DNA from 4 places in the Caldibacillus sp. 210928-DFI.2.18 genome. Region 4 is predicted to be linked to each of the others. Evidence: riboswitches for the same ligand, from Rfam matches in the RefSeq annotation. Region 4 holds a riboswitch; each other region holds the start of a gene.
What was found. Region 4 has a riboswitch for S-adenosylmethionine ahead of LIZ98_RS01705 (phosphoadenylyl-sulfate reductase). Riboswitches for the same ligand answer to the same signal wherever they lie in the genome.
Positions count from the first base shown of each region.

Region 1: another riboswitch for S-adenosylmethionine. It lies ahead of LIZ98_RS09365 (hypothetical protein); the one in region 4 lies ahead of LIZ98_RS01705 (phosphoadenylyl-sulfate reductase).
Region 2: another riboswitch for S-adenosylmethionine. It lies ahead of LIZ98_RS05815 (methionine biosynthesis PLP-dependent protein); the one in region 4 lies ahead of LIZ98_RS01705 (phosphoadenylyl-sulfate reductase).
Region 3: another riboswitch for S-adenosylmethionine. It lies ahead of LIZ98_RS10750 (bifunctional homocysteine S-methyltransferase/methylenetetrahydrofolate reductase); the one in region 4 lies ahead of LIZ98_RS01705 (phosphoadenylyl-sulfate reductase).

Region 1 is NZ_JAJCHL010000036.1:23,589-31,271, forward strand. Features, by position in the region: gene LIZ98_RS09350 (VUT family protein) at 1-54, shown strand, start outside; gene LIZ98_RS09355 (hypothetical protein) at 164-454, shown strand; gene LIZ98_RS09360 (gamma carbonic anhydrase family protein) at 576-1,103, opposite strand; SAM riboswitch class I at 1,403-1,526, shown strand; gene LIZ98_RS09365 (hypothetical protein) at 1,618-1,962, shown strand; gene LIZ98_RS09370 (aminotransferase class I/II-fold pyridoxal phosphate-dependent enzyme) at 1,962-3,461, shown strand; gene speE (polyamine aminopropyltransferase) at 3,470-4,324, shown strand; gene speB (agmatinase) at 4,314-5,174, shown strand; gene LIZ98_RS09385 (YitT family protein) at 5,586-6,440, opposite strand; gene LIZ98_RS09390 (hypothetical protein) at 6,913-7,641, shown strand.
Region 2 is NZ_JAJCHL010000017.1:34,296-41,978, reverse strand. Features, by position in the region: gene LIZ98_RS05825 (energy-coupling factor transporter transmembrane component T family protein) at 1-440, shown strand, start outside; gene metC (cystathionine beta-lyase) at 626-1,834, opposite strand; gene LIZ98_RS05815 (methionine biosynthesis PLP-dependent protein) at 1,831-2,952, opposite strand; SAM riboswitch class I at 3,036-3,141, opposite strand; gene LIZ98_RS05810 (Cof-type HAD-IIB family hydrolase) at 3,535-4,380, opposite strand; gene LIZ98_RS05805 (Gfo/Idh/MocA family protein) at 4,723-5,709, shown strand; gene LIZ98_RS05800 (methyl-accepting chemotaxis protein) at 6,419-7,683, opposite strand, start outside.
Region 3 is NZ_JAJCHL010000046.1:17,603-25,285, forward strand. Features, by position in the region: gene LIZ98_RS17985 (hypothetical protein) at 51-179, opposite strand; gene LIZ98_RS10745 (FMN-dependent NADH-azoreductase) at 238-858, opposite strand; SAM riboswitch class I at 1,163-1,275, shown strand; gene LIZ98_RS10750 (bifunctional homocysteine S-methyltransferase/methylenetetrahydrofolate reductase) at 1,335-3,194, shown strand; gene metH (methionine synthase) at 3,187-6,609, shown strand; gene LIZ98_RS10760 (aldo/keto reductase) at 6,835-7,683, shown strand, end outside.
Region 4 is NZ_JAJCHL010000003.1:49,273-56,955, forward strand. Features, by position in the region: gene cobA (uroporphyrinogen-III C-methyltransferase) at 1-691, opposite strand, end outside; gene cysI (assimilatory sulfite reductase (NADPH) hemoprotein subunit) at 848-2,569, opposite strand; gene LIZ98_RS01700 (assimilatory sulfite reductase (NADPH) flavoprotein subunit) at 2,590-4,428, opposite strand; gene LIZ98_RS01705 (phosphoadenylyl-sulfate reductase) at 4,698-5,423, opposite strand; SAM riboswitch class I at 5,492-5,592, opposite strand; gene LIZ98_RS01710 (ATP-grasp domain-containing protein) at 5,676-6,536, opposite strand; gene LIZ98_RS01715 (ATP-grasp domain-containing protein) at 6,529-7,425, opposite strand; gene hisC (histidinol-phosphate transaminase) at 7,652-7,683, shown strand, end outside.

The DNA of each region.
Region 1 (7,683 bases), on a different contig from region 4:
TCTCTTATGGTAAAAAATTCCCGTTTCCGAGCATTGATTTTATCCCATTCTTAACGGCGAGTCATAAAATCCACCAGATTTCCATCAAATTTTGAATCCTTTCCATGAATAGATCGTATAATACAAATAATACTGTTCTGGCAGTGAGAGGAGATTAAATGTTATGGTTTCTACAATATTAAAATTGATTACGGGTGGCTTGGAAGCTTTTTGGGGAATACCGATTTTAGGGGGAGCCATTATTTTTAGTATGGCTTGGGCACCGCTCGGAATCATGTTTGTTTTGCATATCATTACGCTCATATTTTCAATAATGGAAAAAAGATCTTTTCATGGAAGTGTGTTAGGGATTATTACATCCTGTTTAGGTTGGATTCCATTTCTCGGAATGGCCCTTCACATTATTACAGCAATTCTCTTATTAATAGACGGATTTCGATCAAGTTTTAAATAGAAACGACCTATAGGGGCAGTCCCGGAAAGTTTTTTATAAACGGATGCCCCTATTTGAAGTGAATACAAGTACATTTTTATTAATCCCGTTAACAGTACGTATCTTTAGCAACCGTTCTTTCTTATTTATTTTTTAATTGGGAAAGAATATCAATGTACTCCTTCCCTTTTTGTACGTAAACTTCAATTGAACCTTGAATTAACATGAAATCATAATCTGACAATTCACGGACAACTTTTCCGGGAGAGCCGACCACCAGCGAGCGGGGAGGGATTTTTTTTCCGCCGGTTATCAATGTATTCGCACCGATAATACATTGTTCACCGATTTCAGCATCATCTAAAATAGTTGACCCCATACCTACAATTGTGTTGCTTCCAATCTTACAGCCATGTAAAATTACATTATGTCCTACTGTTACACCGTCTTTAATGATGGTCGGATGATCTTCATAAAGATGGATGGTTACATTATCTTGAATACTGCATTTTTCTCCGATAATGATGGGCCCTTCATCACCGCGTAAAACGGCATTAAACCATACGGAACTTTCCTTTCCTATTGTTACATCACCAATTAAATATGCCCCCGGAGCAATAAAAACACTATCATGAACATTTGGTGTTTTTCCTTTATAAGGAATTAACATAGTTTTGCCTCCATTATATGAAAGATTTGTATATTACTATTTTATCAATAATTTGATAAATTTTTAAGGGTTGCACCCAAAAAGGTCATTTGAAAAGAATTTACAAAATATTTGATAAATATATCTATGAGGACAAAGAATATTGCGCCATTCGTATTTGATTTATAGAAATGTTTACTTTCTTGGAGCTTATGGTAAACCTATAAACGTGCAAAAAAATTTTATTAAGACATTTCCAAAATAAATTGACATGTCTTTTTAAATCCTTTATTATTATTCCAGCATAAATAAAAGTTTCTCTCTTATTAATAGCCGTTGAGACGAGGGGTCTAAGATACGGTGGCAAACCAGTTTGGTTCACAGAACTAAATATTGGGTGCCCAACCTGAGCACAAAATGAGTACATTTTGTGAGCAATAAGAGGATAAGCAGCTGATATTAATCGAAGCTTTCCTTGCCTTTGGAGAGCTTTTTTTATGCCTAAACAAAAAAATTGTGTTAGGAGTGGTTAATATTGGCAGAGAAATTTTTATTCATATCGGAATCTGCAATAGAAGGATATCAGAATCAAATACCTGATGCAGGGCGGGATTCAACTTTCCTTCAAAAACAGTTTATAAAACCAGCTTATGAAGTGTTTTTACTAACAAGTACAACTCATGCGAGCAGGGAAAATATGGCAACAGCTGTCCATGATACTGTACAAATTACCTGCGCTGCACTCATTGATAAAGGATATACAAATGAACTTTGCGGAATCGTAGAGGGAACTTGTAAGGTACATGAGCAATTTTCTAATAGGGCAATGGAGTCCAACAAGGTGCTTACTACACTTAATGTTAGTGGTGGCTGCCGATGATGAACAAACTATTGGAATTTGAACAACCGTTGATAAAAGCAGCGCCTAAATTAGATCACAATCAAATGCCCTTATTTCAAACACTAGTTCAATATGCCAGAAGAGATGTTATACCATTTGATGTCCCGGGTCACAAAATGGGGGCACAAATGAACCCGTTACGAATGGTTCTCGGGGATATGACAATGCGGATGGACGTCAACTCAATGAAAGAACTTGATCTGTTAAGCCATCCCCAATCGGTAATCAAAGAAGCCCAGGAATTAGCGGCTGATGCATTTGGAGCCGATCATGCTTATTTTTTAGTTAACGGTACGACAATTGGTATTATTGCCATGATTTTAGCAGCAGTAAAACCGGGTGAAACGCTTCTTGTACCGAGAAATTGTCATAAATCCGTTATGAATGGAATAATTTTGAGCGGGGCAAAACCGATATTTATTCAACCCGAAGTCGACTTGCATTTTGGGATTGCCCACGGTGTGTCTGTTAAAAATGTAAGAAAGGCATTAAATGAAAATACGGAAACGAAAGCAATCCTTGTCACATATCCAACCTATTTTGGTGCAATGAATGAATTGGTGGAAATTTGTGAACTCGCCCACGAACGGGGTGTAACAGTTCTTGTCGACAGTGCTCATGGTGCTCACTTGGCTTTTATGCCTGATGACTATATCGATCCTCTTACAGCCGGAGCTGATGCAGTTACCGTTAGCATGCATAAAACAGGGGGTTCCTTAACCCAAAGTTCATTACTATTATTAAAAGGGAACCGAATTGCTCCGGAACGTATGCAAAAAATAGTGAATATGTTACAAACAACAAGTGCGAACTATTTGTTAATGAGTTCTTTGGATGTGGCACGAAGAGAGATGGTTCTGTTTGGAAAAAAGCGGTATAGGGAATTAAAACCGATTGTAATGGATGCTGTTCTGTCCATTGAAGCAAATTCGAACTATGAAGTATTAAAAGAAGCCTACGTGGAGAAATATTTCCAACAATCATATGATTGGACAAAACTTGTTATCCGTGTAAATGGAATTGGTTTTACCGGCTTTGATGTCTACACAATTTTAAAAGAAGAATACGGCATTCAAATGGAATTGGCTGAAGGATATGTCATTATGGCTGTGATTAGCTCGTTCGACACGAAAGAATCCATCGACAAACTAGTTTTTGCCTTGAAGGATATTGAGAAAAAGTATGGAAAACATGCAACGATCATTTCTACTCACGTCACAACAAGTGAAGTAAATAAATTAGTTCTTGTTCCGCGCGATGCTTTTTATGCTGAGCAAGAATCTATACCGATTGATCAAGCTGTTGGACGGATAAGTGCGGATACATTGATGATTTATCCGCCGGGTATTCCTCTTGTTATACCGGGAGAATTAATTTCCAACGAGGTGCTCAATCAATATCATTATTACTGTCAAACAATCGGGAGTGTATTAACTGAAGCAAAAGAGGCAAACCATATTAAAGTTGTGAAGGAATGATGTCATAAATGAATTGGTACACGGAATCGTGGAGCGATGAATGCAAATTTTCCATTGCTTACGATGAGAAAATTTATAGTGAAAAAACACCTTTCCAACAAATTGATTTTTATAAGGGTAAGGAGTTTGGCACATTTTTCACTTTAGATGGTTTGATGATGGTAAATGAAAAAGATGAATTTATTTACCACGAGATGATTGTTCACCCCGCATTCGCCACAAACCTAAATATAAAACGAGTTCTAATCATCGGTGGCGGTGATGGCGGTACGGCTCGTGAAGTTTTAGGGTACAAATCAGTGGAAAAAGTGGTCATGGTTGAAATTGATGAACGTGTTTTTCGACTGTGTCAAAAGTATTTACCTGTTACTGCCGGCGGGATCGAGGAAGAGCCGCGAATGACCTTGAAATTCGAGGATGGTTTGGCTTATGTGAAAAAAGCACCCGATGCGTCGTTTGATTTAATTCTTGTTGATTCCACTGATCCGATTTCTGTAGGAGAAGGTCTTTTTACAATCGAATTTTATCAAGAATGTTATCGAGTATTAAGAAATGATGGAATCTTAATTAATCAGCATGAGTCACCATATTTTACTGAATATGCAGAAAATATGAAAAGGGCACACAAAAAGATTAAACATATTTTTCCTATTACGCATGTTTATCAGTACCATATGCCGACATATCCTTCCGGTCACTGGTTATTCGGCTTTGCTTCAAAGGTGTACGATCCGTTGCTAGATTTACACGCGGAAGATTGGAAAAAATTTAAGATTCAAACAAAATATTACAATACCGAACTCCACCGCGGGGCGTTTTGTTTGCCGAATTACGTAAGGGAGGCACTAGTAGATGGGGAATAAAAAAATGAATATAAGTACTTTTATCGGTTGTGATAAATCTTATGAAGAAGCAAGCCTTGTTTTGTTCGGGGTACCTTTTGACGGAACAACGAGTTTCCGTCCGGGTACCCGTTTTGCAATGCAGGCAATTCGTACGGATTCATATGGTTTGGAAACTTATTCACCATATTTGGATCGGGATTTGGAGAATATAGCTGTTTTTGACGGTGGGGACTTAGACTTGCCATTTGGAAATACCGAAAAGGTAATGGATATTATTTTTGAATATAGCCGGGGCGTTTTAACTGATGGGAAGAAATTTCTAATGGTAGGGGGAGAACACCTTGTTAGTCTTTCTTCAATTAAAGCAGCATATGAAAAATATTCGGACTTACATTTGATCCATATTGATGCGCATACCGATCTACGTGAACATTATTTAGGTGAAAAACTGTCCCACGCTTCAGTCATTCGCAATTGTCATGGGTTTCTCGGTGACGGTCGGATTTTCCAATTCGGGATTCGCTCCGGTTTAAAAGAAGAATTTGAATGGGCAAAAGAACATACATATTTGGAAAAATTTTCTCTTGAAACATTTGCGGAAAAGATGGACGAATTAGCTAATGTGCCTGTTTATATTACGATTGATCTTGATGTTCTTGATCCGGGCATTTTTCCCGGCACTGGAACACCGGAACCGGGTGGAATTTCATATCGTGATTTATTAGATGCAATTGGGCATATGCAAAAATTGAACCAAATTGTTGCGGCAGACGTGGTTGAGTTATCACCACCATATGACCCTTCAGGCGCATCAACTGCAGTGGCATGTAAAACCGTTCGGGAAATGTTATTGACATTAGGGAAATAAATACGTGGGAGGTTCTTCATTCCTTACTAATGGTTAGTTGAACGGGCTGTTTATCCCACCTTTTTAAATGAAGTATCTTGATATGGGGGCTTGTCTCGCCGTTATGGTGGGAAAAAAGAATGTTAAAGACATAACATGTTGACGTTGGCTAATATGTTATGTCTTTTATTCTGTTTTTGGTTCAGATATTTTTTCGGCTTACTCAAAATGGGCCATCTATGAAAGACGTATTTTTTTACGTTTAAAATGCAAAAATGTCCGGCAAATATACGAATTCGCTTATTGCGGGACATTTTATATTTTTTCGGTGAACTAGAGAGGCTTCAGTAGCATTACCTCGCAAGCGATAATATTTTTTCGCTGACTATGACTCTGCTCTCGCCTAGAGGTTCGACAGTTGCCGAGTTTTCTTTACCAAATCTGATGAAACCGACCAATTACGTTTTGCGTTGAAATAATGCTGACAAATGATTTTGGATCTGCTGATTTCACAATTTGTTTTAATTGATGCATTTCACCTTTCATGATAACACAATACAACACTGTTTTGTCCTTTTGGGTATAGCCACCGCTTGCATTCCACATTGTCGTCCCTCGATGAAGTTCTTTTGTAATCGCCTCGTTCACTTCTTTCCCTTTATCTGTAATAATCAATAATGAGATGCGATCAACGTGGTTTAAGATAATATTATAAGTTTTCATGGATGAATAAAACGATATAATGGTGTACAAGGCAATTTCGCTATTAAAAATAAAGCCGGATAAAATAACAATAATTGTATTAATAATTAAGTTTGACTTTCCGACTGTGATATTACGATATTTTGCAATCACCCGTGATAATATATCAAAACCGCCTTCCGAACCGCCGCGACGGAGAACAAGACCACAACCGACCGCATTTAAAACCCCACCGAAAATAGCAGATAGTAAAGGATCATCCGTCCAAATATGTTTAATCGGGACTATTAATAAGAAAAACGAAACTAAACTTGTTGCTAATATTGTATAGAAGCTAAATTTTTTGCCCAGATAAATATACCCTAAGATCAGTAATGGTATATTTAAAAGGAAATAATAAACACCGACGTTAATAGGAATAAAATGGTTGAGTAATTGGGAAAAACCGCTTACCCCGCCGGATAATAACCCTGCCGGTATGGTAAACATATTTAGTGCAAAAGCAGTAATGATTGTCCCGAGAACCATACAAAATAAGTCAACGAAAGTACTTATATTTGTTTTCTTTGTCATTGTCGTTTCCATTTGAAATTAAACCTCGTTTTAAAAAATGATGATTTTTAGTCCTCATATATAGTAGCACCTTTACCTTTATTTAGAAAGGTATTTTTTGTGAAAAATATATCATGAATGAAGCGAATTTTTTAGGAACCCGAATATAGAATTATCATGTCCTAAAATATGTATTGCTTTTCCTAAACTAATGATCCTGAAAATAAATAAGCAATAAACTGCCATTCAGAAAAAAATTAAGTCGGGTAGTGAGGCAGAATTTTTAAAAGAACATCTATGAAATTTATACTAATGTGGCCGCAAAAATTCATATGGTTTCCCGTGTTGTTCATGCATAATAGGTCCTTGACCAATATTCAGAAAAAATGTAAAATATATACAAAACCCTCTCTTGATTTTCCTTTCTCGTACCTCCAGTTTTCATTTTTCGTTCTGTTAACAATACCCTCAATAATGAAATTGTAATAATGAGAGGACTGAAGGAATGAGAACACAAAATACAAATGTAGTCGAATTTGCACAAACGGTATCATGCACGAAAAAATTCCGCCATGATTATCCAATTCCGGAACCATTAAAAAAACTGTTATTAATCGATATCTATCATGACTTTACCGGTTTCGTTTTATCACAATATTTATCCGAGGCGCAACCGTTTATTGATGAGTTTTTATCTTTTCATCCAACGCAAAGTAATAAAAAATTTTCATTAGAGCAAAATCTGTTTTGGTGGTATGTACTTTACCAAAATTCAGTGAACGATGAGATGAATGTTATTGATCAATATGTTTTAGAAAATAAAATGAAGTACCGGAAAAAACAAATTATTCCCGCTTGGCTCAATGAGTGGGGAAAGGCAGTGCCTAAATTTTATTTAATAAGAAATAAGCATGACCAACAAAAATATATTATAGAGGATATTCTGAATAGAAAAGAAGTGGAGGTTTCTTTAAATAATGAAGAATTTTACTTCCATGAAGGGGCTCTTGTTGCCGGCACATTAATTCCAATCGGGAATTCTGTATATTTTCCCGTTGTTGATTTTTATAATTTTACCTATGAGACATCCGTTGAAATCTTGACTCATATTCTTTTCTATTATAAAAATTATTATGACACGACAACATCGGCCTATCAGTTATTTCTACATTTATTTTCTGCAGCTTTACAAATTGAAAACCAAATAATTGAAAAGACCAATGAGCAAGCATAAAAAATTTGAGATTTCGGGTTACGAAAACTGCATTATGAAAGC
Region 2 (7,683 bases), on a different contig from region 4:
CGCTATTGTTTATTGTAACAACACACCCAAGTGAATTTGCCGCTTCTTTAAATCGGATTGGTGTAAGCTACCGGATTGCTTACGCTGTATCCCTTGCTTTACGCTATATTCCCGATGTTCAGCGGGATTTCCGTAATATCGCCAAAGCACAACAAGCCCGCGGACTTGATATGTCAAAAAATGAGAAATTCCTTAAGCGGGTAAAGAACGCATCAGCCGTCTTGGCACCATTAATTTTGTCAAGTCTTGAAAAAATTGAAATAATCAGTAATGCAATGGAACTGCGTGGATTCGGGAAAAAGAAAAAAAGAACGTGGTACAATGCCCGCCCTTTTCAGAAACGGGATTACACAGCAATTATTTTGTTCGTTTTGCTGCTAATTGCAACCTTACTGATTACCTACCATGACGGCAGCCGGTTTTACAATCCGTTTAGTTAAAGTAATTGTATTTTTGGGATGAAAATCTATGACAAGCTTTCGAATCTAGTTTGGATTGATAAGGCAATCTATAAAATTACAACCCCGGGGTGTTAACTCGCTACCCCGGCCCCGGGTTGCAATTTTTTCTTACAATGCCAAAGATTAAAAATGCCCCAAACAGCAATCAACCCGAGATAAAAACTTTATATAAATCTCCCAACCGTTCGAGCCGCTACAGTTCCCGCTCCAACCGCTCGCTCTGCTATTTCGAGTGCCTGTGCAAGATCAGCAACCAAATCCTCACAATCTTCCAATCCTACCGAAAGTCGTAACAAACCGTCAGTAATCCCGCGTTTTTCCCGTTCTTCTTGGTCCATCGCCGCATGGGACATCGTCGCCGGGTAAGAAAGAATCGATTCGACCGCTCCTAAGCTAACAGCAAATACCGGGATTTCAAGGTTCTCCACAAAAGCCTTGGCAATGTCTTTGTTAGGCAATCTGAATGACAATACAGCTCCGGCACTATCCGCCTGCCCCAAATGAATTTCATGTCCCGCATGTGTGGCAAGTCCCGGGTAAAACACTTCTTCCACGAGCGGATGATTTTGCAAAAACTCAGCAATTACCTGTGCTGATTCTGAAGACTGTTTCATCCGCACGCTCAAAGTTTTCATGCCCCTGAGCAAAGCCCAACAATCCGGAATCCCTAAAACGGCACCAAATGAATTTTGAATAAAATACAATTGATCAGCCAATGCTTTATCTTTTACCACCGCCAAGCCTGCAACAACATCACTATGCCCGGCTAAAAATTTTGTGGCACTGTGTAAGACAATGTCCGCACCTAATTCAAGCGGCCTTTGATGAAGGGGTGTCATGAATGTATTGTCGATATATACAAGACAATTGTGGGCTTTTGCTAATTTGACAACACCTCTAATATCTGTAATATGGAGTAACGGATTGGACGGGGTTTCCACATAGACAACTTTCGTATTGGGCCGAAAAGCGCCGGCCACTGCATCTAAATCCGTCATATCAACAAAAGTATGTTGAATTTGAAATTTCGTTAGTACTTTTGTGACCATGCGAAACGTTCCGCCATACACATCTTCGGAAATGATGACATGATCCCCGGATGATAGCAGCATGAAGGCAGAGGAAATAGCGGCCATTCCGGATGCAAAGGCAAAACCTTGAACACCGCCTTCCAGTTCGGCAATGGTATCTTCCAACACTTTTCGGGTTGGATTTCCTGAACGGGTATAGTCAAAAGGACCAAACGAATCGAATTGTTCTTGATGAAAAGTGGAAGAATAGTAGACAGGTGGATTTACTGCTCCTGTTTTGCCATCAATATAACGATCTTGGGAAATTAGTTTTGTTTCAAATCCATAATTTTTTTTGTTCATCGTTCACTTGCCCCCTTACGTAATGCCACCAATGCATTTTCCAAATCCGCCTTCAAATCTTCAATATGTTCAATACCGACCGAAAACCGTAATAAGCGATTATCGACACCGTTTTTTATCCGGGTTTGTAGCGGAATATCGGCATGGGTTTGGGTAGCCGGATAGGTAATAAAACTTTCAACCCCACCGAGACTTTCGGCAAAGGTAATCAATTTCAAACTTCTTAAAAAGGGGTCAACCCATTCTTCTTTTGCCAATCGAAACGACACCATGCCACCTCTATTTGGGTAGAGAACATCGGTCACTTCAGGTCTGTTATTTAAAAATTCGACTACCTGTTTTGCATTGTTTTGATGTGCTTCCATACGTAAAGCTAAGGTTTTTAAGCCGCGAATTAACAGCCAACTGTCAAGAGGGGATAAAACCGCGCCGGCCGCATTATGATTTGTCGCAAGCTGTTCACAAATTTCCTGTCCCTTTGCAACAACAAATCCGGCCAGGACATCATTATGACCGCCAATATATTTTGTCGCACTATGAATGACAATGTCGGCCCCATCCACAATCGGTTTTTGCAAATAGGGGGTTAGAAAGGTGTTATCCACAATGAAAAGCAAGTGATGTTTTTTGGCAATGTGGGCAACTTTTTCAATATCTGTTTCAATCATTAACGGATTTGTTGGTGTTTCTATGTAAATCGCTTTTGTTTTTTCTGTGATTGCATCTTCCAACCCGTTGTAATCATTCACTTTCACATAGCTGGTTTTGATTCCATACGATTTTTCGTATTGATTGAACAATCGGTAAGTTCCGCCGTATAGGTCATTAAAGCTAAGAAGTTCATCATCTTTTTGAAAAAGGGAGAGGACGAGCTGAATAGCCGCCATCCCCGAACTACAGGCAAAAGCCTGATCTCCTTCTTCTAATTTTGCAAAACTCTCCTCTAATAAGGCACGTGTTGGATTTTTTGTCCGTGTATAATCATACCCTGTGGATAAACCAATTCCTTCATGACGATAGGCTGTGGATAAATAGATGGGTGGATTAACAGCCCCGGTTGTATGTTCACTTCGATTTCCGATTTGTACTAATTTTGTTTGAATATGTTGATTTGCCAAGCTTGATTCCTCCTCGTATCCCTACATTTTTGGAAAATAAAAAGGACTTCTATAAGAAGAAGCCCCGATGATTGTAAAGTTTCTTCTTATCTTTCAGGTATTTCACCTGCTGGAATTAGCACCGTGGTCAAAAAATGACTGGTTGCTGAGGCGTCATCGGGCCAGTCCCTCAACCTCTCTTGATAAGATTGCAATATTCAGTTCCATAAATGATTTTATTTATTCTAATTTACAATAACTTTTTAAAATAATCAAGGGAAAAATCATAGCATGCACATAATTTATATGGGAATAGTTCATTAATAATATACGTATCTATAGGAAACCAACGTGGCGGCCCTTATGGACAGAATGGTGCTCCTTTGTTAAAAAACTGTCTAATAGACTGCCCCTTATGGACAGTTTCATACTCGTTTTTTGGAAAAAAGTCCAATAGAACGGCTATCATGGACAGTTTGAAGCGCATATTCCACAAAAGTGTCTAATAAAGTAAGTTTTATGGACAGAATGGTGCTCCTTTTTTAAAAAATATCCAATAAACCGACCCTCATGGACAGTTTGGCGCATCTCTAAATTTACCGTTTATGAAAGTACAAACTTTTCTAAAGCATAGGCCACGCCATCATCATCATTCGTTTTTGTTTCAAAATTCGCATGACTTTTTACAAAATCAGTGGCATTCCCCATAGCAATGCTTGTTCCGGCAGCTTTGAACATCGATAAGTCATTCAGATTATCCCCGATTGCGACAGTATCTGCTTGTGGAATTTGAAAGTAATTTGCGAGGAAAAGAAGGGCATTTCCTTTACTTACCTGTTTATTTCCTACCTCAACGGTTAAATGGCTGCCGTTTGTGATTGAAATATCATCACGTTCAGAAAGCCGCTGTTGCAAATGATTTAGTTTTTTCTCATCCAAACTGACAGTATACATTTTATACGGATCTAACATTGAAAAATTTAGCTCACTAAAATCTGAGACAGTTAATAAATGATTTTGGTCATTTTGAACTTGAACCATTTGTTCAACCATTGGTCCGAAAACAGGGTCATCTTTTAACCGATTCAGTTCCGCATACAAATATTCTTTTCGTGTTTTATCAATGAAAATACCTTTATTTGTATAAATTTCATAATATAATTGAAAATCATTAAATATGTCCATAATTTTTTTCAATATATGTACAGGGATTGTTAGTGTTTGTAAGATTTTGTTATGAAAAACAACAGCTCCGTTTCCGGCAATAATAGGTGCTTCGAGGTTTATCTTTTTTATAATTTCTTGAATATCGTGTAAGGCGCGGCCTGAACAAAAGGTAACGATATGACCCTGTCTTTGAGCTTTTAAAATAGCATGACAATTGTTTTCGCTGATTGTATGATTGTTAGAAAAAAGGGTACCATCCATATCGATTGCAATAAGTTTCATCGTGTTCCTCCTTGCATCCTTTTTCGAATTAATAAAACAGCTGCCACCTTTATTTTACCATACTATTTGTCGTTTTTTCCGTTTCTATCTTCAGTCCACGACACAACATAATAAGTTATCCACATTTTTTAAAAAAATAAGCAAATTTGGTTGTTTTTGACCTTTAATGTGGATAAATTCAAATGGAAAATTCTACTAATTGTGGATAAGTCGTATTTCCACAATACTACCAGAGATTAATAAATTTACTCCTCATAGCTGTTCTATCTTTCACTCTTTCCACTTCTAGCCTTAAATATGTTATTATGAAATTAATCACAATGATATAATGGAGGTATTTTTATGATTCGTTTTGGAATTATCGGAACCAATTGGATTACCGAAAAATTTATTGATGCAGCTTCTAATATAGAGGATTTTTCGCTTGTAGCTGTATATTCACGTACCGAAGAGAGGGCAAAAGCGTTTGCAGCAAAATTTGACGTAACCAATATTTTTACCGATTTAGAAACAATGGCAAAGAGTGATGTCCTTGATGCAGTTTATATTGCCAGTCCAAACTCACTTCACGCAGAACAATCGATTCTATTTTTGCAACATGGAAAACATGTCATTTGTGAAAAGCCACTCGCTTCCAATGTAAAAGAAGCAGAAGCAATCGTTCAGACGGCAAAAGCCCATGGTGTGGTTTTCATGGAGGCGTTAAAAACAACTTTTGTCCCAAGTTTTGTAAGTATCAAAGAAAATTTACATAAAATCGGTACGGTACGCCGTTACTTTGCAAATTTTTGCCAGTATTCATCACGTTATGATAAATATAAAGAGGGAATTGTGCTAAATGCTTTTAATCCGGCTTTTTCCAATGGCTCATTAATGGACATTGGCGTGTATTGCATTTATCCGATGGTAGCGTTGTTTGGCGAACCAACGGATCTGCGTGCTAATGCATATATGCTCGAATCCGGTGTCGATGGGGAGGGAACGGTCATTTTCTCCTATCCGGAAATGGAAGGGGTTGTCTCTTTCTCAAAAATTTCCAACTCATTCATTCCATCTGAGATTCAAGGGGAAAAAGGAACCATTGTTATTGATAAAATTTCAACGCCATCAAAAGTTGAGATTCATTATAACGATGGAACCGTTGAAGATATTAGCCGCCCACAAGTCGAAAATACCATGTATTATGAAGCAAAGGAATTTATTGAGCTCATTAAAGAAAACAAGACGGAATCGCAAATCAATACATATGCCAATTCTTTGACTACAAGCAAATTGATGGAACGGGCAAGGAAGCAAATCGGCTTAGTCTTTCCGGCTGACCGGAATTAAGAGGAATTTTCTCGGATTAGCCTAGAATTCCGTTTGTTAAATGAAAACATCATATGCAGGGAATCATTGAATGGATCCCCTGCTTTGAAATATATTTGTATATGGGACATTTTCCTTGATAAGTATTTGTGGAATCCTCTTGAAATGGTCTTGGACACCCCATTCTAAGATATTTCACACTTTTTATCATGGCTTCAAGCATTGAGAAATTTAGGATTCAAGGACGGGCTAAATGTCATAAACTAATCTTTCTAGTATATGGTTTTTTTGTGTTCTGTCGTTGAAATATAGTTCTGTCTCATTTCATAAATGACATTATCTTGGATCTTTTTTAAGTTGTCTAACGTTGAATGGTGATCGCTTAGCCATACTTTATGATTTGATACTAATTTTTCACTAAAATTGCGAGCCCATCGTGCATTTGCTTTTGTCAAAAATAGTCCCTTTAATGAGGGACTATTGTGTATATCTAAAGGTCAACGAATGGAATGAAAAGCCCAAATTAAGGTCATGGTTATCGGTTTTCGCCCATTTTCCACCCAACTATTTGTTAAGTTTTTAACGTGTCAATCAGGGATGTGAATGAAATTGTGTTCTATCTGATTTCTGTTGCGGTGTTCTATTTTTCTCTCATCTTGTTGAAAATGTTTAATCAACGAAAAGGATTCACAATTTTCCCCAAAAATTACAAGAACTGCAATCAATAGAACTATATTTGGTATTTCACCAAGTTTTGTTCCATTTCTTTTGAACGACGGCTTAGCTCTTCTGCAGTTTCTTTTAACTCTGTAAAAATTTGCAACTGGGATTCTGCAGTGGCGGCAAGTTCTTCACTGGCCGCTGCCGTTTGCTCTGATACTTGGGATGTATGGATAATAGCCGCTACCGTTTGATCTTTTGCCATGCCCATTTGTTCGATTGCATCTTTCATATCATTCATTTTTCGAATGATTGAATCAATACTGTCTGCAATATTGTTAAAAGAGGCATCTGTTTGGTTAACAGCGGTAAATTGCTCTTCAGAAATATTTTTCATATCATGGACTGCTTGAATCGCTTCTTGAGAATCTCTTTTGATACTGACCATCATACTAATAATTTGTTCGGTAGAAATTTTACTTTGATCGGCCAATTTTCGTACTTCATCTGCCACTACCGCGAAACCTTTCCCTGCTTCACCGGCTCTGGCCGCTTCAATAGCAGCGTTCAATGCTAATAAATTGGTTTGATCGGCAATATCTTTAATTGTACCGACAAAAGTCTCAATATCTTTTAAAGTAACTGATAAATTATTTACGGTTGTAAATATTTTCTCTGACGATAATTGATTGCTCTCAGACTTTTCTCGTAAAATCCCTACCATTTCCAAACCTTGTTTATTTAAGTGATTCACATTTTCCGTTTCATTGATAATCGAATGATAACCGTCTGTGACAACAGAAATATGTTCGGATAATTGTTCCATAACTTGCACACTTTTTTCCGCTTCCATTACTTGGTCAGAAGCGCTGACGGCAATTTCATTAATCGTATCGGATAATTCCTTAATGGATGTTACTGCTTCATTTACTTGGCTGGAAATGTGTTCTGATGATTGCAAAAAGGAATTAGTGTGACTTAGCGATCCTGCAATAACAGAACGCATTTGCGAAGTGATGGAATTTAAATGACCGACAATTTTTTCTAAGGCTTTATTTTTTCCTGCGTCCATTTCAATTGAAAAATTCCCGTCTTTTATTAAATTTAATAATTCCATAAAACCATTGGCTGACTTGGTTATCGATTTCATTAAGAAAACAAATAACAAAGCGCTTAAAATAAGATTGGATAGACTGCAAATAAACATCAATAATAAAAGACTAATAGAATCCGTGAAAAGATGAATGATAAAACCTAAAAGGCAGCCGAGAATGATACTTAAAATGAGTATGATGGAACTGGTACCTGTCACGATGTTTCTAATCAGTTGTACTG
Region 3 (7,683 bases), on a different contig from region 4:
GTGGCATCAGTGGGATAAAAAACCCCACCGATGGAAGTTTCACTTTACTGTTATTTCTTCTTAGTTGTTTTTAACAATTTTTCCTCTTTACTGTTACCGCCGTAATCGGGCAATTGTCCGGCATGGGTTTCGTGATATTTTGATCCGGAGTCATTATGATTGTGATCGTCCTTTACCAAAAGACTCACCTCCATCTATCTTTGTTGTTCATCCTAAATAGAGAATAAACAGTCATTCCTAAAAAGCTTTCGCCAATTGTTGGGCTTTTTCGACTGCTTTTTCTACAATTTCATCGGCTTTTTCCGGGTTATGGTCCATCCCTTCAACAAATAGTTGATGAAAGTCGGTCACACCTAAAAAGGTAAAAATCGTTTTCACATATTGGCTGGCCGGGTCTGAACCATTATATACTCCTCCGTTTGCTTGAATATGTAGGACTTTTTTTCCTTTCACAATACCGACCGATCCGGTTTCCGTATACTTAAATGTTTTCCCGGCCACGGTAATACAGTCAATCCAAGCTTTTAATCGTGTCGGTATACTTAAGTTCCACAACGGGTTCGCAATAATAATTTTATCTTGTTGCAGAAATTCTTCCGTATATGAATTGAACATATTTACCCTCTGCTGTTGGGAATCAGATAACGAATCAAAAGGTTTTCCTTGATTCAAATCATTCCATGCATTAAGCAGGTCTCGGTCAATCTCAGGGACGTTTACGTGATATAAATTCATATCTTCAATCTTATGGTCCGGGTGTATCTCTTTATAAGCGTTAAGGAAGGCATCGGTTACTTTCATAGACCGAGAAACTTCTTGATTTAGCGGGTGTGCCCTGACAATTAAAACATTTACCATTATTTTTTCTCCTCTCGAAACCAATCTATCTTTTTCACTTGATATTAGTAGTATAAGCGCAATGTTCATTTTTATCAAAAGTTTTTGCAACGAAATAATGGGTGAAAATTAGGAATATTATTAGGAAAAATTTGGTTTGAACTATTTGCCCGGTTTCTAACCGACTTTGACTGAACAAGATTGGAATAGACGAATGGCCAAAAAAAGACAAAAATATTTTATGAAGTTTTCATTTTTTTATTGATTATTTTATCAAAATTCGTTAAAGTAAGAGTAATTTATATTAGAAAAAGTAAATGGATGATTCTTATCAAGAGAAGTGGAGGGACTGGCCCGATGAAGCTTCAGCAACCGGATACCTATGGGTACCACGGTGCTAAATCCAACGTGCTTTCTTTTCGGCACGAAAGATAAGAAGAAGATTAGATAAAAAAGTCTTCTTCTTTGGAAGGCTTTTTTCTATTGGGGGGAACACAATGGGATTAATACAAGATCTTGAAAAGCAAATTTTGATAGCGGACGGCGCTATGGGAACACTGTTGTATTCATACGGGATTGATCGTTGTTTTGAAGAACTAAATGTATCAAATCCGCAAGAAATTGAACGGATTCATCGGGAGTATATTGAAGCGGGAGCCAAGATCATTCAAACCAATACATATGGAGCAAATCGGATCAAACTTGCCCGTTACGGATTGGAAAACGAAGTACAAGAAATTAACGCAAAAGCAGTTGAAATCGCAAAAAAAACGGTAAAGACAAGCGGTAAGCCGGTTTATGTTCTCGGTACAATCGGCGGGATCCGGACTTTCCAAAAAGCAATTTTTTCAACAAATGATATTTTACAAAGCTTCGAGGAACAATTGGACATATTACTGAAAGAACAAGTTGACGGAATTTTATTAGAAACCTATTATGATTTAGATGAATTAAAAGCGGTTCTCGAAGTAGCAAGAAAGAAAACAGATTTACCGATAATGGCAAATGTTTCTTTACATGAAAAGGGTGTATTGCAAAGCGGGACTCCTTTGGCGGAAGGTTTCAACCAACTTATTGATCTTGGCGCAAATATCGTTGGACTGAATTGTCGGCTCGGACCATACCATATGATTCAATCATTTGAGGAGATCCCTATACCAAATGGTGCATTTTTATCTGTTTATCCAAATGGAAGTTTGCCAAGAATGGAAGATGGACAATTAGTATATGAGTCGGATGAACAATACTTTTATGAAGCAGCGATTCAATTCGTAAAAGAAGGGGTCCGTTTATTGGGAGGATGTTGCGGCACAAGACCCGAACATATTAGGGCAATGGCTGAGGCGGTGAAAAATCTTTCTCCGGTCACTGAGAAAAAAGTTATTAAAGAAAAACCAACCATTCAATTAACACAAATTCAACAAGTTCATGAACCGTCTCTGGTTGATATCGTAAAAAGTAGAAGATCCGTTATTGTTGAATTTGATCCGCCTAAAACATTGCCGATGAGTCAATTTTTATCAGGGGTTAGCGCGTTAAAAAACGCAAAGATTGACGCAATTACACTTGCGGATAATTCTTTGGCATCACCGCGGATTAGTAATGTTGCTTGTGCTCAAATTGTGAAGAATCGTTATCATCTCCGCCCGATTGTTCATTTAACTTGCCGGGACCGGAATTTAATCGGTATTCAATCACATTTAATGGGATTACATGCGTTAGGTATCCATGACATTTTAGCATTAACCGGTGATCCGACAAAAATTGGTGATTTTCCCGGAGCTTCATCGGTTTTTGATTTGACTTCATTTGACTTAATTCGGTTAATTAAGCAATTTAATGAAGGTTTATCCTATTCCGGAACATCTTTAGGAGAAAAAACAAATTTCACAGTAGCGGCTGCTTTTAACCCTCATGTAAAAATTATTGAAAAATCAGTTGCTAGATTAGAAAAGAAAATTCACTCCGGTGCCGATTATTTTATTACACAACCGGTTTATTCCGAAGAGTTGATTATGAATATCTATGACGCAACGAAACATTTAGATGTTCCGATTTATATCGGGATTATGCCGTTAACGAGCACTCGCAATGCGGAATTCATTCATAATGAAGTACCCGGAATTAAACTGCCTGATTCCGTTCGTGAACAAATGAAAAAGGTAGGAAATGATAAAGAACAAGGGAAGCGGGAAGGGATTGCGATTGCGAAACATTTGATTGATGTCGCCTTTGATCTCTTTCACGGCATTTATCTGATTACCCCGTTTTTAAATTATCAAATGTCTGTTGAACTCATCAATTACATTCATGAAAAAGAACAGATGAAAGTAGAAAGGGAGATTACCAGTGTATAAGTTGAACAGACAGTTGGAAAAAAAGATTCTCATCCTGGATGGAGCAATGGGAACAATGATTCAGCAAAAAGAACTTTCCATAGAGGACTTCGGGGGAGAGGAATACGATGGCTGTAATGAGTACTTGAATATAACGGCTCCGCTCGTGATAAAAAGTATTCATGAAGCTTATTTAGAAGCGGGTGCGGATATAATCGAAACAAATACATTCGGCGGAACCCCGCTTGTTCTTGATGAGTACGGGCTTGGTCATTTAAGTTTTGAAATTAATAAAATAGGTGCGGAATTGGCTGTACAGGCGGTAAAAAAATATTCTACAGAACAATGGCCCCGTTTTGTAGCGGGTTCAATGGGTCCGACAACAAAAACGTTATCCGTGACCGGTGGTGCCACCTTTTATCAATTAGTGGAAAATTACCAAGTTCAAGCAGAAGGTTTATTGGCCGGTGGTGTTGACTTTTTACTGCTGGAAACGAGTCAAGATATGTTAAATGTGAAAGCAGCCTTCTTGGGCATACAGGAAGCGGCAAAAAAAATGGGCATTCAAGTTCCGCTTATGCTGTCCGGAACGATCGAACCAATGGGGACAACATTAGCCGGGCAGGATATTGAAGCTTTTTATATATCAAGTGAACATATCAAACCATTTGCTGTGGGACTCAACTGTGCAACCGGACCCGAATTTATGACGGATCATATCCGGACTTTAGCTGATATGGCCGAAATTGCCGTGAGCTGTTATCCGAATGCCGGACTTCCGGATGAAGAAGGACATTACCATGAAACGCCGCTGTCACTCGCGCAAAAAATAAAAGATTTTGCTGAAAAAGGATGGTTAAATATTGCCGGCGGTTGTTGCGGAACGACACCGGACCACATTCGTGAATTGGCTAAAGTACTTTCAAAGATTCAACCGAGACCGTTAGGCGAAAAACGGCATGAACATCGTGTTTCCGGTATCGAACCGTTAAGATATGATGAAACGATGCGACCGCTATTTGTTGGTGAGCGGACGAATGTGATCGGATCAAGGAAATTTAAACGTTTGATTTCAGAGGGAAAATATGAAGAAGCGGCTGAAATCGCCCGCAATCAAGTGAAAAACGGAGCCCATGTCATTGATGTTTGTCTTGCTGATCCGGACCGGGATGAGCTTCATGATATGGAAATGTTTATCAAAGAAGTTGTCAAGAAAGTTAAGGTTCCTTTAGTTATTGATTCAACCGATTGGCAGGTAACAAAACGGGCACTGGAATATATCCAAGGGAAGTCGATTATTAACTCGATAAATTTAGAAGATGGCATGAAAAGATTTCATGAAATAATTCCGCTCATGAAACAATTTGGTGCGGCCGTTGTTGTTGGTACCATTGATGAGAGTGGAATGGCTTTAACGAGGGAGCAAAAATTAACTGTCGCAAAACGTTCATATGATATTTTGGTAAATGAATACGGCATTTCACCTACTGATATTATTTTCGACCCGCTCGTTTTTCCGGTTGGTACCGGTGATGAACAATATATCGGTTCTGCCAAAGAAACAGTAGAAGGAATCCGGTTGATAAAAGAAACATTCCCCGATTGTTTAACCATACTTGGTATCAGTAATGTTTCATTTGGACTCCCGGCGGCCGGTAGAGAAGTACTGAATGCAGTTTTTTTATATCACTGTACACAAGCAGGGTTAGATTATGCAATTGTGAATACAGAAAAATTAGAACGGTATGCCTCGATTCCCGAAGAAGAACGGATTTTGGCAGAAAAATTATTATTTGAAACAAATGATATAACCCTTGCTGAATTTACCAATTTTTATCGTGATAAAAAGAAAGAAGAAAAACAACCGGATGTTCATTTATCTTTGGAAGAACGGCTGGCGCAATATGTTGTCGAAGGGACAAAACATGGATTAATCGATGATTTAAAATTAGCGTTAGAAAAATATAAAAATCCACTGGATATCATCAATGGACCTTTGATGCAAGGAATGGATACTGTTGGCAAGTTATTCAACGACAATCAGCTGATCGTTGCGGAAGTACTCCAAAGTGCGGAAGTAATGAAAGCTTCTGTTGCTTTTCTTGAACCTTACATGGAAAAGCAGGAGACAAACGGGAAGGGGAAAGTGTTGCTGGCAACGGTCAAAGGGGATGTTCATGATATTGGAAAAAACTTAGTTGACATTATCTTATCGAATAACGGATTCCGAGTGATCGATTTAGGAATAAAAGTAGCACCGCAAACATTAATCGAAGCAGTAAAAAAAGAAAAACCGGATATCATTGGATTGTCCGGGTTGCTGGTCAAATCGGCACAACAAATGGTGTTAACTGCCCAAGATTTGCAAGGCCAAGACATCTCTGTTCCTATTCTTGTCGGTGGTGCCGCTTTAACACGAAAATTTACTGAAAATAAAATTGCACCGGAATATCATGGACCGGTTCTCTATGCAAAAGATGCAATGGATGGATTAGCCTTGGCCAATCGTTTAATGGAGGAGCCGGAAACGTTCTCTTCTGCCAATGCGGAAAAGAAAGAGGCGAACTCATTTTCCAAGGTTGCTGAAACAGAGGAAAAGAAACAAGTAAACAAGTCTGATGTATCGAAACCGATTGTTTTTCAACCGGTTGATTGTCACGAACATATATTGACAAATATAGAACTGGATCAAATTATTCCTTATGTGAATATGCAAATGTTGATTGGACATCATTTTGGACTAAAAGGAAATATTAACAAAATGCTGGCTGAAAATCACGCAAAGGCAGTGGAAATAAAAGCAGTGATCGATGAATTATTCGAATTAGGAAAAGTGGAAAATTGGTTCCGACCGTCTGCAATTTACCGATTTTTTCCTGCTTATCGTGAAGGAAATACCATCCATATTCTGGATTCAGAAACGAAAAAAACAATCATCGAAACTTTCAACTTTCCACGACAAGAAAAGCCGCCATATTTATGTATTGCTGATTATGTGAGTGAACAGACGGGGGATATTCCTCATGACTATATAGCCTTGTTTGCTGTAACAGCCGGGGAAAATATTCGCAAGTTGGCTATTCAGTTTAAGGAAAAGGGTGAATTTTTTAAAAGTCATGCAATCCAGGCCATGGCATTGGAACTGGCGGAAGGGTTAGCAGAACGAACTCACCAATTAATTCGCGATCGTTGGGGATTTCCGGATCCGCTCGATTTTTCAATGAAAGATCGTTTTCAGGCAAAATATCAAGGTCAACGGTTTTCGTTCGGATATCCGGCATGTCCAGATTTGGAAGACCAAGCGAAATTATTTAAATTATTGCAACCTGAAAAAATTGGCATCCAGTTGACGGAAGGGTTTATGATGGAGCCGGAAGCCTCTGTTACTGCATTTGTGGTCGCTCATCCGGAAGCGAGATATTTTAATGTCCTGTAAAGTTAAGTAGGGGATGGAGATAAAGGATTGCATCAATTGCTTGAAAGAAACTTGTAATACAAATAAATAAATCTTAAGTAGGGGATGTTGAAAGGTTTGCACTTGACCTTTTGGACATCCCTTTGTTGATATTTGGAAAAACAGGGAATTGTTCATGAACTTGTAATTATTTTTAGACTTCAATATGGTAAGCTGAATGTAGAAATGATAATAGAGGTGGGAATGATGAAAAGAATTCAACTTGGTAAAAGTGATTTACAAGCTCCTAATATTGCCTTAGGTTGTATGGGGATGTGGAAACTATCAGTAAAAGAAGCAGAAAAAGTCATTCATCATGCACTGGAACTCGGTATTGATTTTTTTGACCACGCGGATATTTATGGCGGGGGAAAATCAGAAGAAATTTTTGCAGAAGCGATTGCTTCAAATCCTTCCATTCGTGAAAACATGATTTTGGAAACAAAGGCCGGAATCAGACAGGAAAACGGGAAGAACATCTGCTTTGATTTTTCGAAAAAACATATTATAGAATCTGTTGAAGGCAGTTTAAAACGATTGAAGACGGATTACATCGATATCTTTTTACTTCATCGCCCGGATGCATTAATGGAGCCGGAGGAAGTGGCAGAAGCATTCACTGTATTGAAAGAAAGCGGGAAAGTAAGATATTTTGGTGTCAGTAATCAAAACCCAATGCAAATCGAACTTTTAAAAAAGTATGTTAAGCAAGATCTAATTATCAATCAGCTGCAATTGAGTGTCATGCACACGGGTATGATCGATGCCGGATTAAACGTAAATATGACAAATGATGTTGGAATCAATCGGGATGATTCAGTACTTGATTATTGCCGTTTAAACAATATAACTGTTCAAGCATGGTCTCCATTCAGATACGGTCAATTTGAAGGGCTTTTTATCGATAATGAAAAATTCCCGGAATTAAATGCCAAACTTCAAGAAGTAGGAGACAAATACTGCGTAGATAAATCAGCTATTGCCGTTAGCTGGATTTTACGGCATCCGGCAAAAATTCAAACGATTGTTGGCACAATGCGACTGGAACGTTTGACC
Region 4 (7,683 bases):
CACCAATGACAATCATTGCCGGATTTTGAATATGTTTTGCCTTCTCGATTATATTTTCCAGCGTTCCTGTTACGGTTTCTTGTTTTGTCGTTGTTCCGCAATGGATGATGGCGATTGGTGTGGATGGATTTTTTCCATAGCGAATTAGTCGTTCACAAATACTCGGTAATTGTTTCACACCCATATAGACACAAATTGTGTCCGTTCCCTGTGCCAAATATCGCCAATATTGTTCCGTATCGGCCCCTTCTTTTCTGACACCGGAAATAAAAGTAACCGAGGAACTGTAATCTCGATGGGTTAAGGGAATTCCTGCATAGGCGGGGACAGCAGAACCGGCAGTAATCCCCGGAACAATTTCAAATGGGATCCCGCATTTCCTTAACGCTTCTGCTTCTTCGGCTCCGCGTCCAAAAATAAAAGGATCTCCACCTTTTAATCTCGCAACAACTTTTCCTTGAGCAGCAAACTTACATAATAAGCTATTTATTTTTTCCTGTGATAACGTATGCTGGTTCGGGCTTTTCCCGCAATAAATTAATTTGGCATCTTTTTTAGCATATGCAAGTAATTCTTGGTTAGCTAAACGATCATAAAGGATTACATCTGAATGTTGGATAATTTTTAAACCCTTAACAGTAATTAATTCAGGATCACCCGGTCCCGCTCCGACTAAATAAACTTTCCCCATCGTTCCACCTCATTCTTTCTTTGTTGGCATCCGCTAACTTTTTATAGACCTTTTAAGGCTGATAAAAATTGTCGTATTCGCTGATTTTCAAGTGATGAAATATCCACTTATCAATGAAGAAATTAACAATATATTTTTTCGTTTAGTGCATGTGTTTTATATGTTTTTGACCGTTTTCGAACCATGAAAATCTAATCCGGAATGAACTTCTTCCACATAACCGGTTCGAATGACAAAATCACCAAACCGCTCTCCTTCTTTTCGTTCTTTTGCATAGTGCAGGAAAATTGGATATAAAGCTTCTAAAATTTCCTTTTCCCCAATATTTTCTTTGTATAATTTATTTAAACGATTGCCGGCAAAACCGCCACCCAGATACAAGTTGTATTTTCCGGGTGCTTTCCCGATAAATCCGATTTCTGCCAAAGCCGGTCTTGAGCAGCCGTTTGGACAGCCTGACATTCGAATGACTATTTCATTCTGTTTGAGCCCGACTTCTTTTGTAATGGCTTCAATCTTTTTGAGCAGAGTCGGAAAATACCGTTCAGACTCGGCCATCGCCAATCCGCAAGTTGGGAAACCGACGCAACTCATGGAATTTTGCCATAAAGGAGATGCATATGTTCCGCCAGCTAAATGATATTGTTCTACCAGTTTCTCAATTTCTTTTTTCTTTTTTGCTGTTATATTAGCAATAATGACATTTTGATTCGGGGTTAATCGAAATTCACCGGTATGGATTTTGGCAATTTCTCTTAATCCGGTGAGAAATTGGGTCTCTTCATCGTCTTTTACCCGGCCACTTGGAATAAATAACGTTAAATGCCATTTCTTATTTCCTTTTACCCAGCCAAATTGATCTCCAGTATGGGTAAAATGGAATGGTCTTGCCTCTTCTAATTCCCAACCTAACCGATTTTGTAACTCGGTTTTAAACCATTCAATGCCTCTGGAATCAATCGTATATTTGAGACGGGCATTTTTCCGGTTGGAACGATTTCCATAATCACGTTGAACCAAAACAACTTTTTCGGCTACATCGACCACTTTATCCGTTGGGCAGAAACCGATCACACGGGCAATTTGCGGATACGTACGATAATCGCCGTGGGTCATCCCCATCCCGCCACCAACCGCAACATTGAATCCTTTTAGTTCACCATCTTCTTCAATCGCAATAAAGCCTAAATCTTGGGAGTAAATGTCTACATCATTGGAAGGCGGAACCGCAATCCCAATTTTAAATTTTCGCGGTAAATACGTAGGTCCATAAATCGGTTCAATTTCTTGACCAACGCTTGTGTCGATTACTTTTTCTCCGTCCAACCAAATTTCATGATAGGCAGGTGTTTGCGGCAGTAGATGGTCACTTATTTTTTTTGCCGCTTCATAAACCTCGTAATGAACATCCGATAAATTTGGATTCGGAGTACACATAACATTCCGATTTACATCACCACATGCGGCAAGTGTTGTAAAAAGTGCCTCATTGATTTCTTTCATTGTTTGTTTTAAGTTCCATTTCAAGACACCATGCAATTGGAACGTTTGTCTTGTCGTCAGTTTCAAAGTTCCATTCGCATAAGTAGTTGCAAGTCGATCCATTTCCAACCATTGCTTTGGGGTTGCCAGTCCCCCGGGCATCCGCACACGAATCATGAACTGATAGTCCGGTTCCAATTTTTTTCGGCGGCGTTCATCTCTCACATCGCGGTCGTCTTGTTGATAGCTTCCATGAAATTTTAATAATTGATTATCATCGGGCGAAATGGCTCCGGTGATCGGGTCCTTTAATCCTTCCGCAATTGTCCCTCGCAAATAATTACTCTCCCGTTTAATCCGCTCATTATCACTAAGTTTTGTTTTATTTTGTTCCATGCTATGTCGCCTCCCCTGTTTTAGTAAACATCTCGCTGGTAACGCTTTTGTTTTCGCATTTGATCGAGATAAACAGCGGCTTGTTCACTAGTCAAACCACCCTCTTTTTCTAAAATCGTCAGGATCGTTTGATGAACATCGCGAGCCATATGCTTTTCATCTCCACACACATAAACAACAGCCCCCTCTTCCAGCCATTGATAAAATTCTTTCCTTTTTTCAAGCATTCGGTGTTGGACATAAACTTTTTCCGCCTGATCCCGCGAAAAAGCAACATCCATTTTCGTTAACACCCCATTTTTTAACCATTTTTGCCATTCAACTTGATATAAGAAGTCTGAGGAGAAATGTTGATCACCAAAAAATAACCAACTTTTCCCTGTAATTCCTTCTGCTTCACGCTCTTGCAAAAATGCCCGAAATGGTGCCACACCTGTTCCCGGCCCGATCATAATAATTGGTGTATCCGGGTTACTTGGCAGTTTAAAGTTTGGATTTTGATCCACATAGATTGGCAACATATCGCCAGGTTGAATCCGCTCGGCAATTTGAGAGGAACATACACCTTTTCGATTGCGACCATGGGCTTGGAAACGGACGGTACTGATGGTGAGATGTACTTCATCCGGAGTTGCTTTTAAGCTGCTGGCAATGGAATACTGGCGCGCCGGCAATTTTCTTAGAATATGAATAAAATCAACGGGTTTAAGTTGTACCGGTCGAAAATCCCGGACAAAATCAAGTAAATCCCGACCATCTAAATAAGCTTTTACTTTTTCTTCATTGCCCGGTGCTGCAAGTTTCTTTAACTCTTCATTATGAAACAGTTCAGCTGCCGCCTGAATAAATGATTTCGTTAGTCTAGTAATCTCAAATTTGGAGAGCAAGGCTTTTCGCAATGAATAAATATCACCTTCCTCGTTAATTTGCACCGATTCTTCCGGGTTCCATCCGAGTTCATTGATTAAACTGTCAACAAGTTCCGGATCATTTTCCGGTAAGATGGCTAAACTGTCTCCCGGCTCAAAAGTCAGACCGGAATCTTCCAACGATAACACAAGGTGGCGGGTTTCTTTATTCGAACCACGACCATTTAAACTAATATTTTCAAGTACTTCAGCCGGATAAGGATTCTTTTTCGAATAAACCGACTGTTTTTCCTCCAACAGAGTAGCCGCCGCTTGCTTTTCCGAAACAGATATGGCCGATGCATTTGCATTGCTTGTTTCATGTAAGACGGCAACTACTCCGCTCATCCATTGTTCTGCCGGATCCTCAAAATCAACATCACAATCAACCCTTGGATAGAGCCGTTCTCCTCCTAATTCTTCCAAACGTTTGTCAAAGTCCTTCCCGGTTTGACAGAAAAATTCGTATGACTCGTCACCTAATGCAAGCACAGAAAATCGGACATTTTCTAATTTTGGTGCCCGCTTACTATGTAAAAATTCATAAAAAGACCGGGCATTTTCCGGGGGCTCCCCTTCCCCATGGGTACTCGTGATGATTAATAAATCTTGAACTTTCTTCAAATTTTGCGGTTTAAAGTCGTCCATCGAAAATGATTGCACCGGTAATTGTTTTGCTTGTAATTTTTCAACAATCGTACTTGCCAACGATTGCCCATTGCCCGTTTCAGAACCAAACAGTACGGTTACTTCACGAGTTTGAATGGATTGTTCCATTTTCGGGGCAGCTGTTTGATCAACTTGCACGCTTTGTTCATGCCCGGCAATGAACGGGAAGGACAGGAACCCGCACAACCATATTTTTTGTGCTTCGGTTAATGTCGGGATTAACCTGTTCAAATATTCTCGTTGTTCTTCATTAAATGGGCTGTTATTCACGTTAAATTGCAAAACGTTTCACCTCATCATTTCTTATGTTACAATCTATAAAACAGTATTCATATTAAAATAGTATGTTTTTAAATTATGATTATCCAACTTTGCGACAAATGAACCGGGTCTTTATTTGGATTTTTCAATTTTGCAACAAATCCAATCGGTCCTCCATTCGGTTCCCCATTTTGTTTCAAAGAACCGGATCTTTAATTCTGGTTTCCCAATTTTCCAACAAATTAATTTAGTCCCAATTTGATTCCCATTTTGTTTCAATGAACCGGTCCTCAATTCGCCGGGGTATGTAGACCGCATTCTATTTTATTAAAACCGGCCCATCTTCCGGCACGTTGATTATTTGGATCTGTAACCGGCAATGTGCACGGCTCACAACCAATGCTCGGGTATCCTTGATCATGTAAAATATTATATGGCAACTCATTTTGACGGATATATGACCAAACATCTTCCCAAGTCCAGTATATTAATGGACAAATTTTAATAGATTTAAATCTTTCGTCCTTATTGACAAAATCTGTATTCTTTCTGCTTGGAGACTGTTCCCTGCGAAGTCCGGAAATCCAAGCCGGGACTCCATACAAAACTTCTTCCAACGGCCTTATTTTTCGCAAAAAACAACATAAATCAGGCTCTGTTTTCCACAACTCCTGTCCGTACTTTTTTGCTTGTTCCTCCAAAGTCAGCTTCGGTTTTTTTAGTTGAATATTTAAACTCGGGTATTTGATTTTTACTTTTTCAATCAATTCATATGTTTCCTTAAAATGAACGCCGGTATCGAGAAAAACAATCGTTGCTTCCGGTTGAACTTTTGCAATCAGATCCACTAAGACAATTCCCTCTGCCCCAAAGCTACAGGCGTAAACAACGGAATTTCCATATGTCTCATATGCCCATTGTAAAACAGGCAACGCCCCTTTTGTTTCATCTGTAAACCGTTGATTCTTGAAAGGATCATCTGTAAAGTTATCATATAAAATCCGCTGTTCAATCATCATTTCACCCCTAAAAAAATCCCTTCTTCATTTTGATAAATAAGAAGGGATAGATTTAATCATATTCCTTCTTATCTTCCAGACATTTGTCTGCAGGAGTTGGCACAGTGTTTTTAAACCTGTTGCCGAGGTTTCTTCGGGCCGGTCCCTCCACCTCTCTTGATAAGAATATCATCTTTTCCTATAATTTTAGTATGAATTAAGTTTAAACTGTGTTATTTTAAAAGTCAATAAGTTTTTTGAAAATATGACCTATTTCCCTTTTTGACTCTTTTCTATATAGGCTAAGTACTTGCCGACAACGTCCATATCATAACATTTATACAAAACTCTTGAACCGACCACATCTTCTATTTCATTAAATAAAAAACGTCCCTCTTCATCTAAAATAAAATCAATCCCGACAAAATCAAACTGTGCAAGTTGTGCGATTTTCTTAACCAATCTCTTTTCATCGTCACTCAGTGAATACGGTTCAACCTTCCCACCTAAAGAAAAATTTGCTTTAAAGCTTTTTTCGGAATATCTTTTGACAGCTGCCAAAATTTCGTTTCCCATAACAAACACACGAATGTCAACGCCGGGATTTGTACAAACTTCCTGCAAAATAAACTCGTCACCGGAAAATGCGGCTAGTTTTTCTGTCAATTCCTTTTCGTTAGCAATGAAAAATACTTCTCTTCCTCCGTGTCCGGCAACTGATTTTAAAATGAGCGGAAAATCACCGTCAAACTGCTCAACACAAAAATCATGCCGGTTTCCAATCCAAGTTTTCACAGATTTAATGCCATGTGAGTTGATAAATTGATGGGTTTTCCCTTTATGATTACAAATTTCTGTTATAAAAGCCGAATTAAACACTCGGCACCCCATCTTTTCAAAATGCGTTGCAATGATACTATTCCGGCTCCGATTAATAACAAAATCCGGTGTCGCTAATCGCTTTCTTCTAGCTGCTGCGTAAAATTGTTCATCAATTCCAAGGAAAAGTTCATCCGTCAAAACAAGGTCAATCGTTAACCCCTGTTCCTGTGCCCTTGCGACGAATTGATCCGCAAACCATTGATTTTTCTTATAATCTTCCCGTCCGTAAATCAGTAAACCACTATGCATAACCAATTCTCTCCAATATGTAATCAAAAATATATTCCGACACGTCGATACCGGTGCAATCAAACACATTTTTTATATGGGCATTGGAATTCACTTCACAGATTATCGGTTCATCATTATCACCAAATAAAAGATCAACACCGGAAAAATCCGCTCCCACCGCTTGTGATGCCTTTATGGCCAACTCCTTAAAAGCTTGCGGGGGATCGAACTTTTGCATCATCCCGCCATTTGTTACATTCGCACGAAAATCTTTTTCATTTAGTCTGAGCATGGAAGCTACAACTTGATCCCCAACCACATACAACCGGGCATCTTTTCCGGTACTGGATGAAATAAATTGTTGGTAAAGGTGAGGCCGGTATAGCAGCTGGTGCCTTTTGACGACCAATTCTTCCCGGTTTTTCACTAAATAAACTTGATCCCCAAACGAACCGTATGCTTCCTTTATAACAATCGGATAATCAAATTCCTTTTCCACTCGATCAATAAATTGGTCATTTGGATCTATCGTACCGGGAAACATCATTGGTGAAAATAACGTTTTCGGCATTCGTATTCGTTTATTTGCCAATGTTTGAAATGTAGCGATTTTATCATCACATATTTCAATGGCATTTGCATTATTAAAAAGTTGATAACCTAATCCTTCCAATTGTTTGGCCAGTCGGATATCTTTATCTAAAAATAGGATAAAATCAGGCTGAAACAAACCATCCTTTTTTACATGCAAAGAATTATCCAGGACAAAACTATATATCTCGTTGTTTTTAACCGGTTGTAATTCGATTCCTTTTTTTGCTGCTGCGGATATATACATGTGGTTGATTTCCAAAAATTTTTTAGAAATTAAACCACCGTTGTATATTAACCAACCTTTTTTATTCATAAATACATCACCTTATCTGTTCAAGCCATCTGAAATCATTATATAGAAAAAATACCACAAAGTAATCCGCAAATTTTTACTTGATCGGATGAGCGGATATTTTTTAAAAATATTGACATATATAAATTCAAAACCTATAATCATAAATAACCTGTAACTAATCCTCTGCTGTTGGATCAGTGGAGGTTTATTTTTTAAACGGAATGAAGAGTGAGGGAGAGAATCAGTGAAAAAAAGAATATTGGATTTGCAACCTTA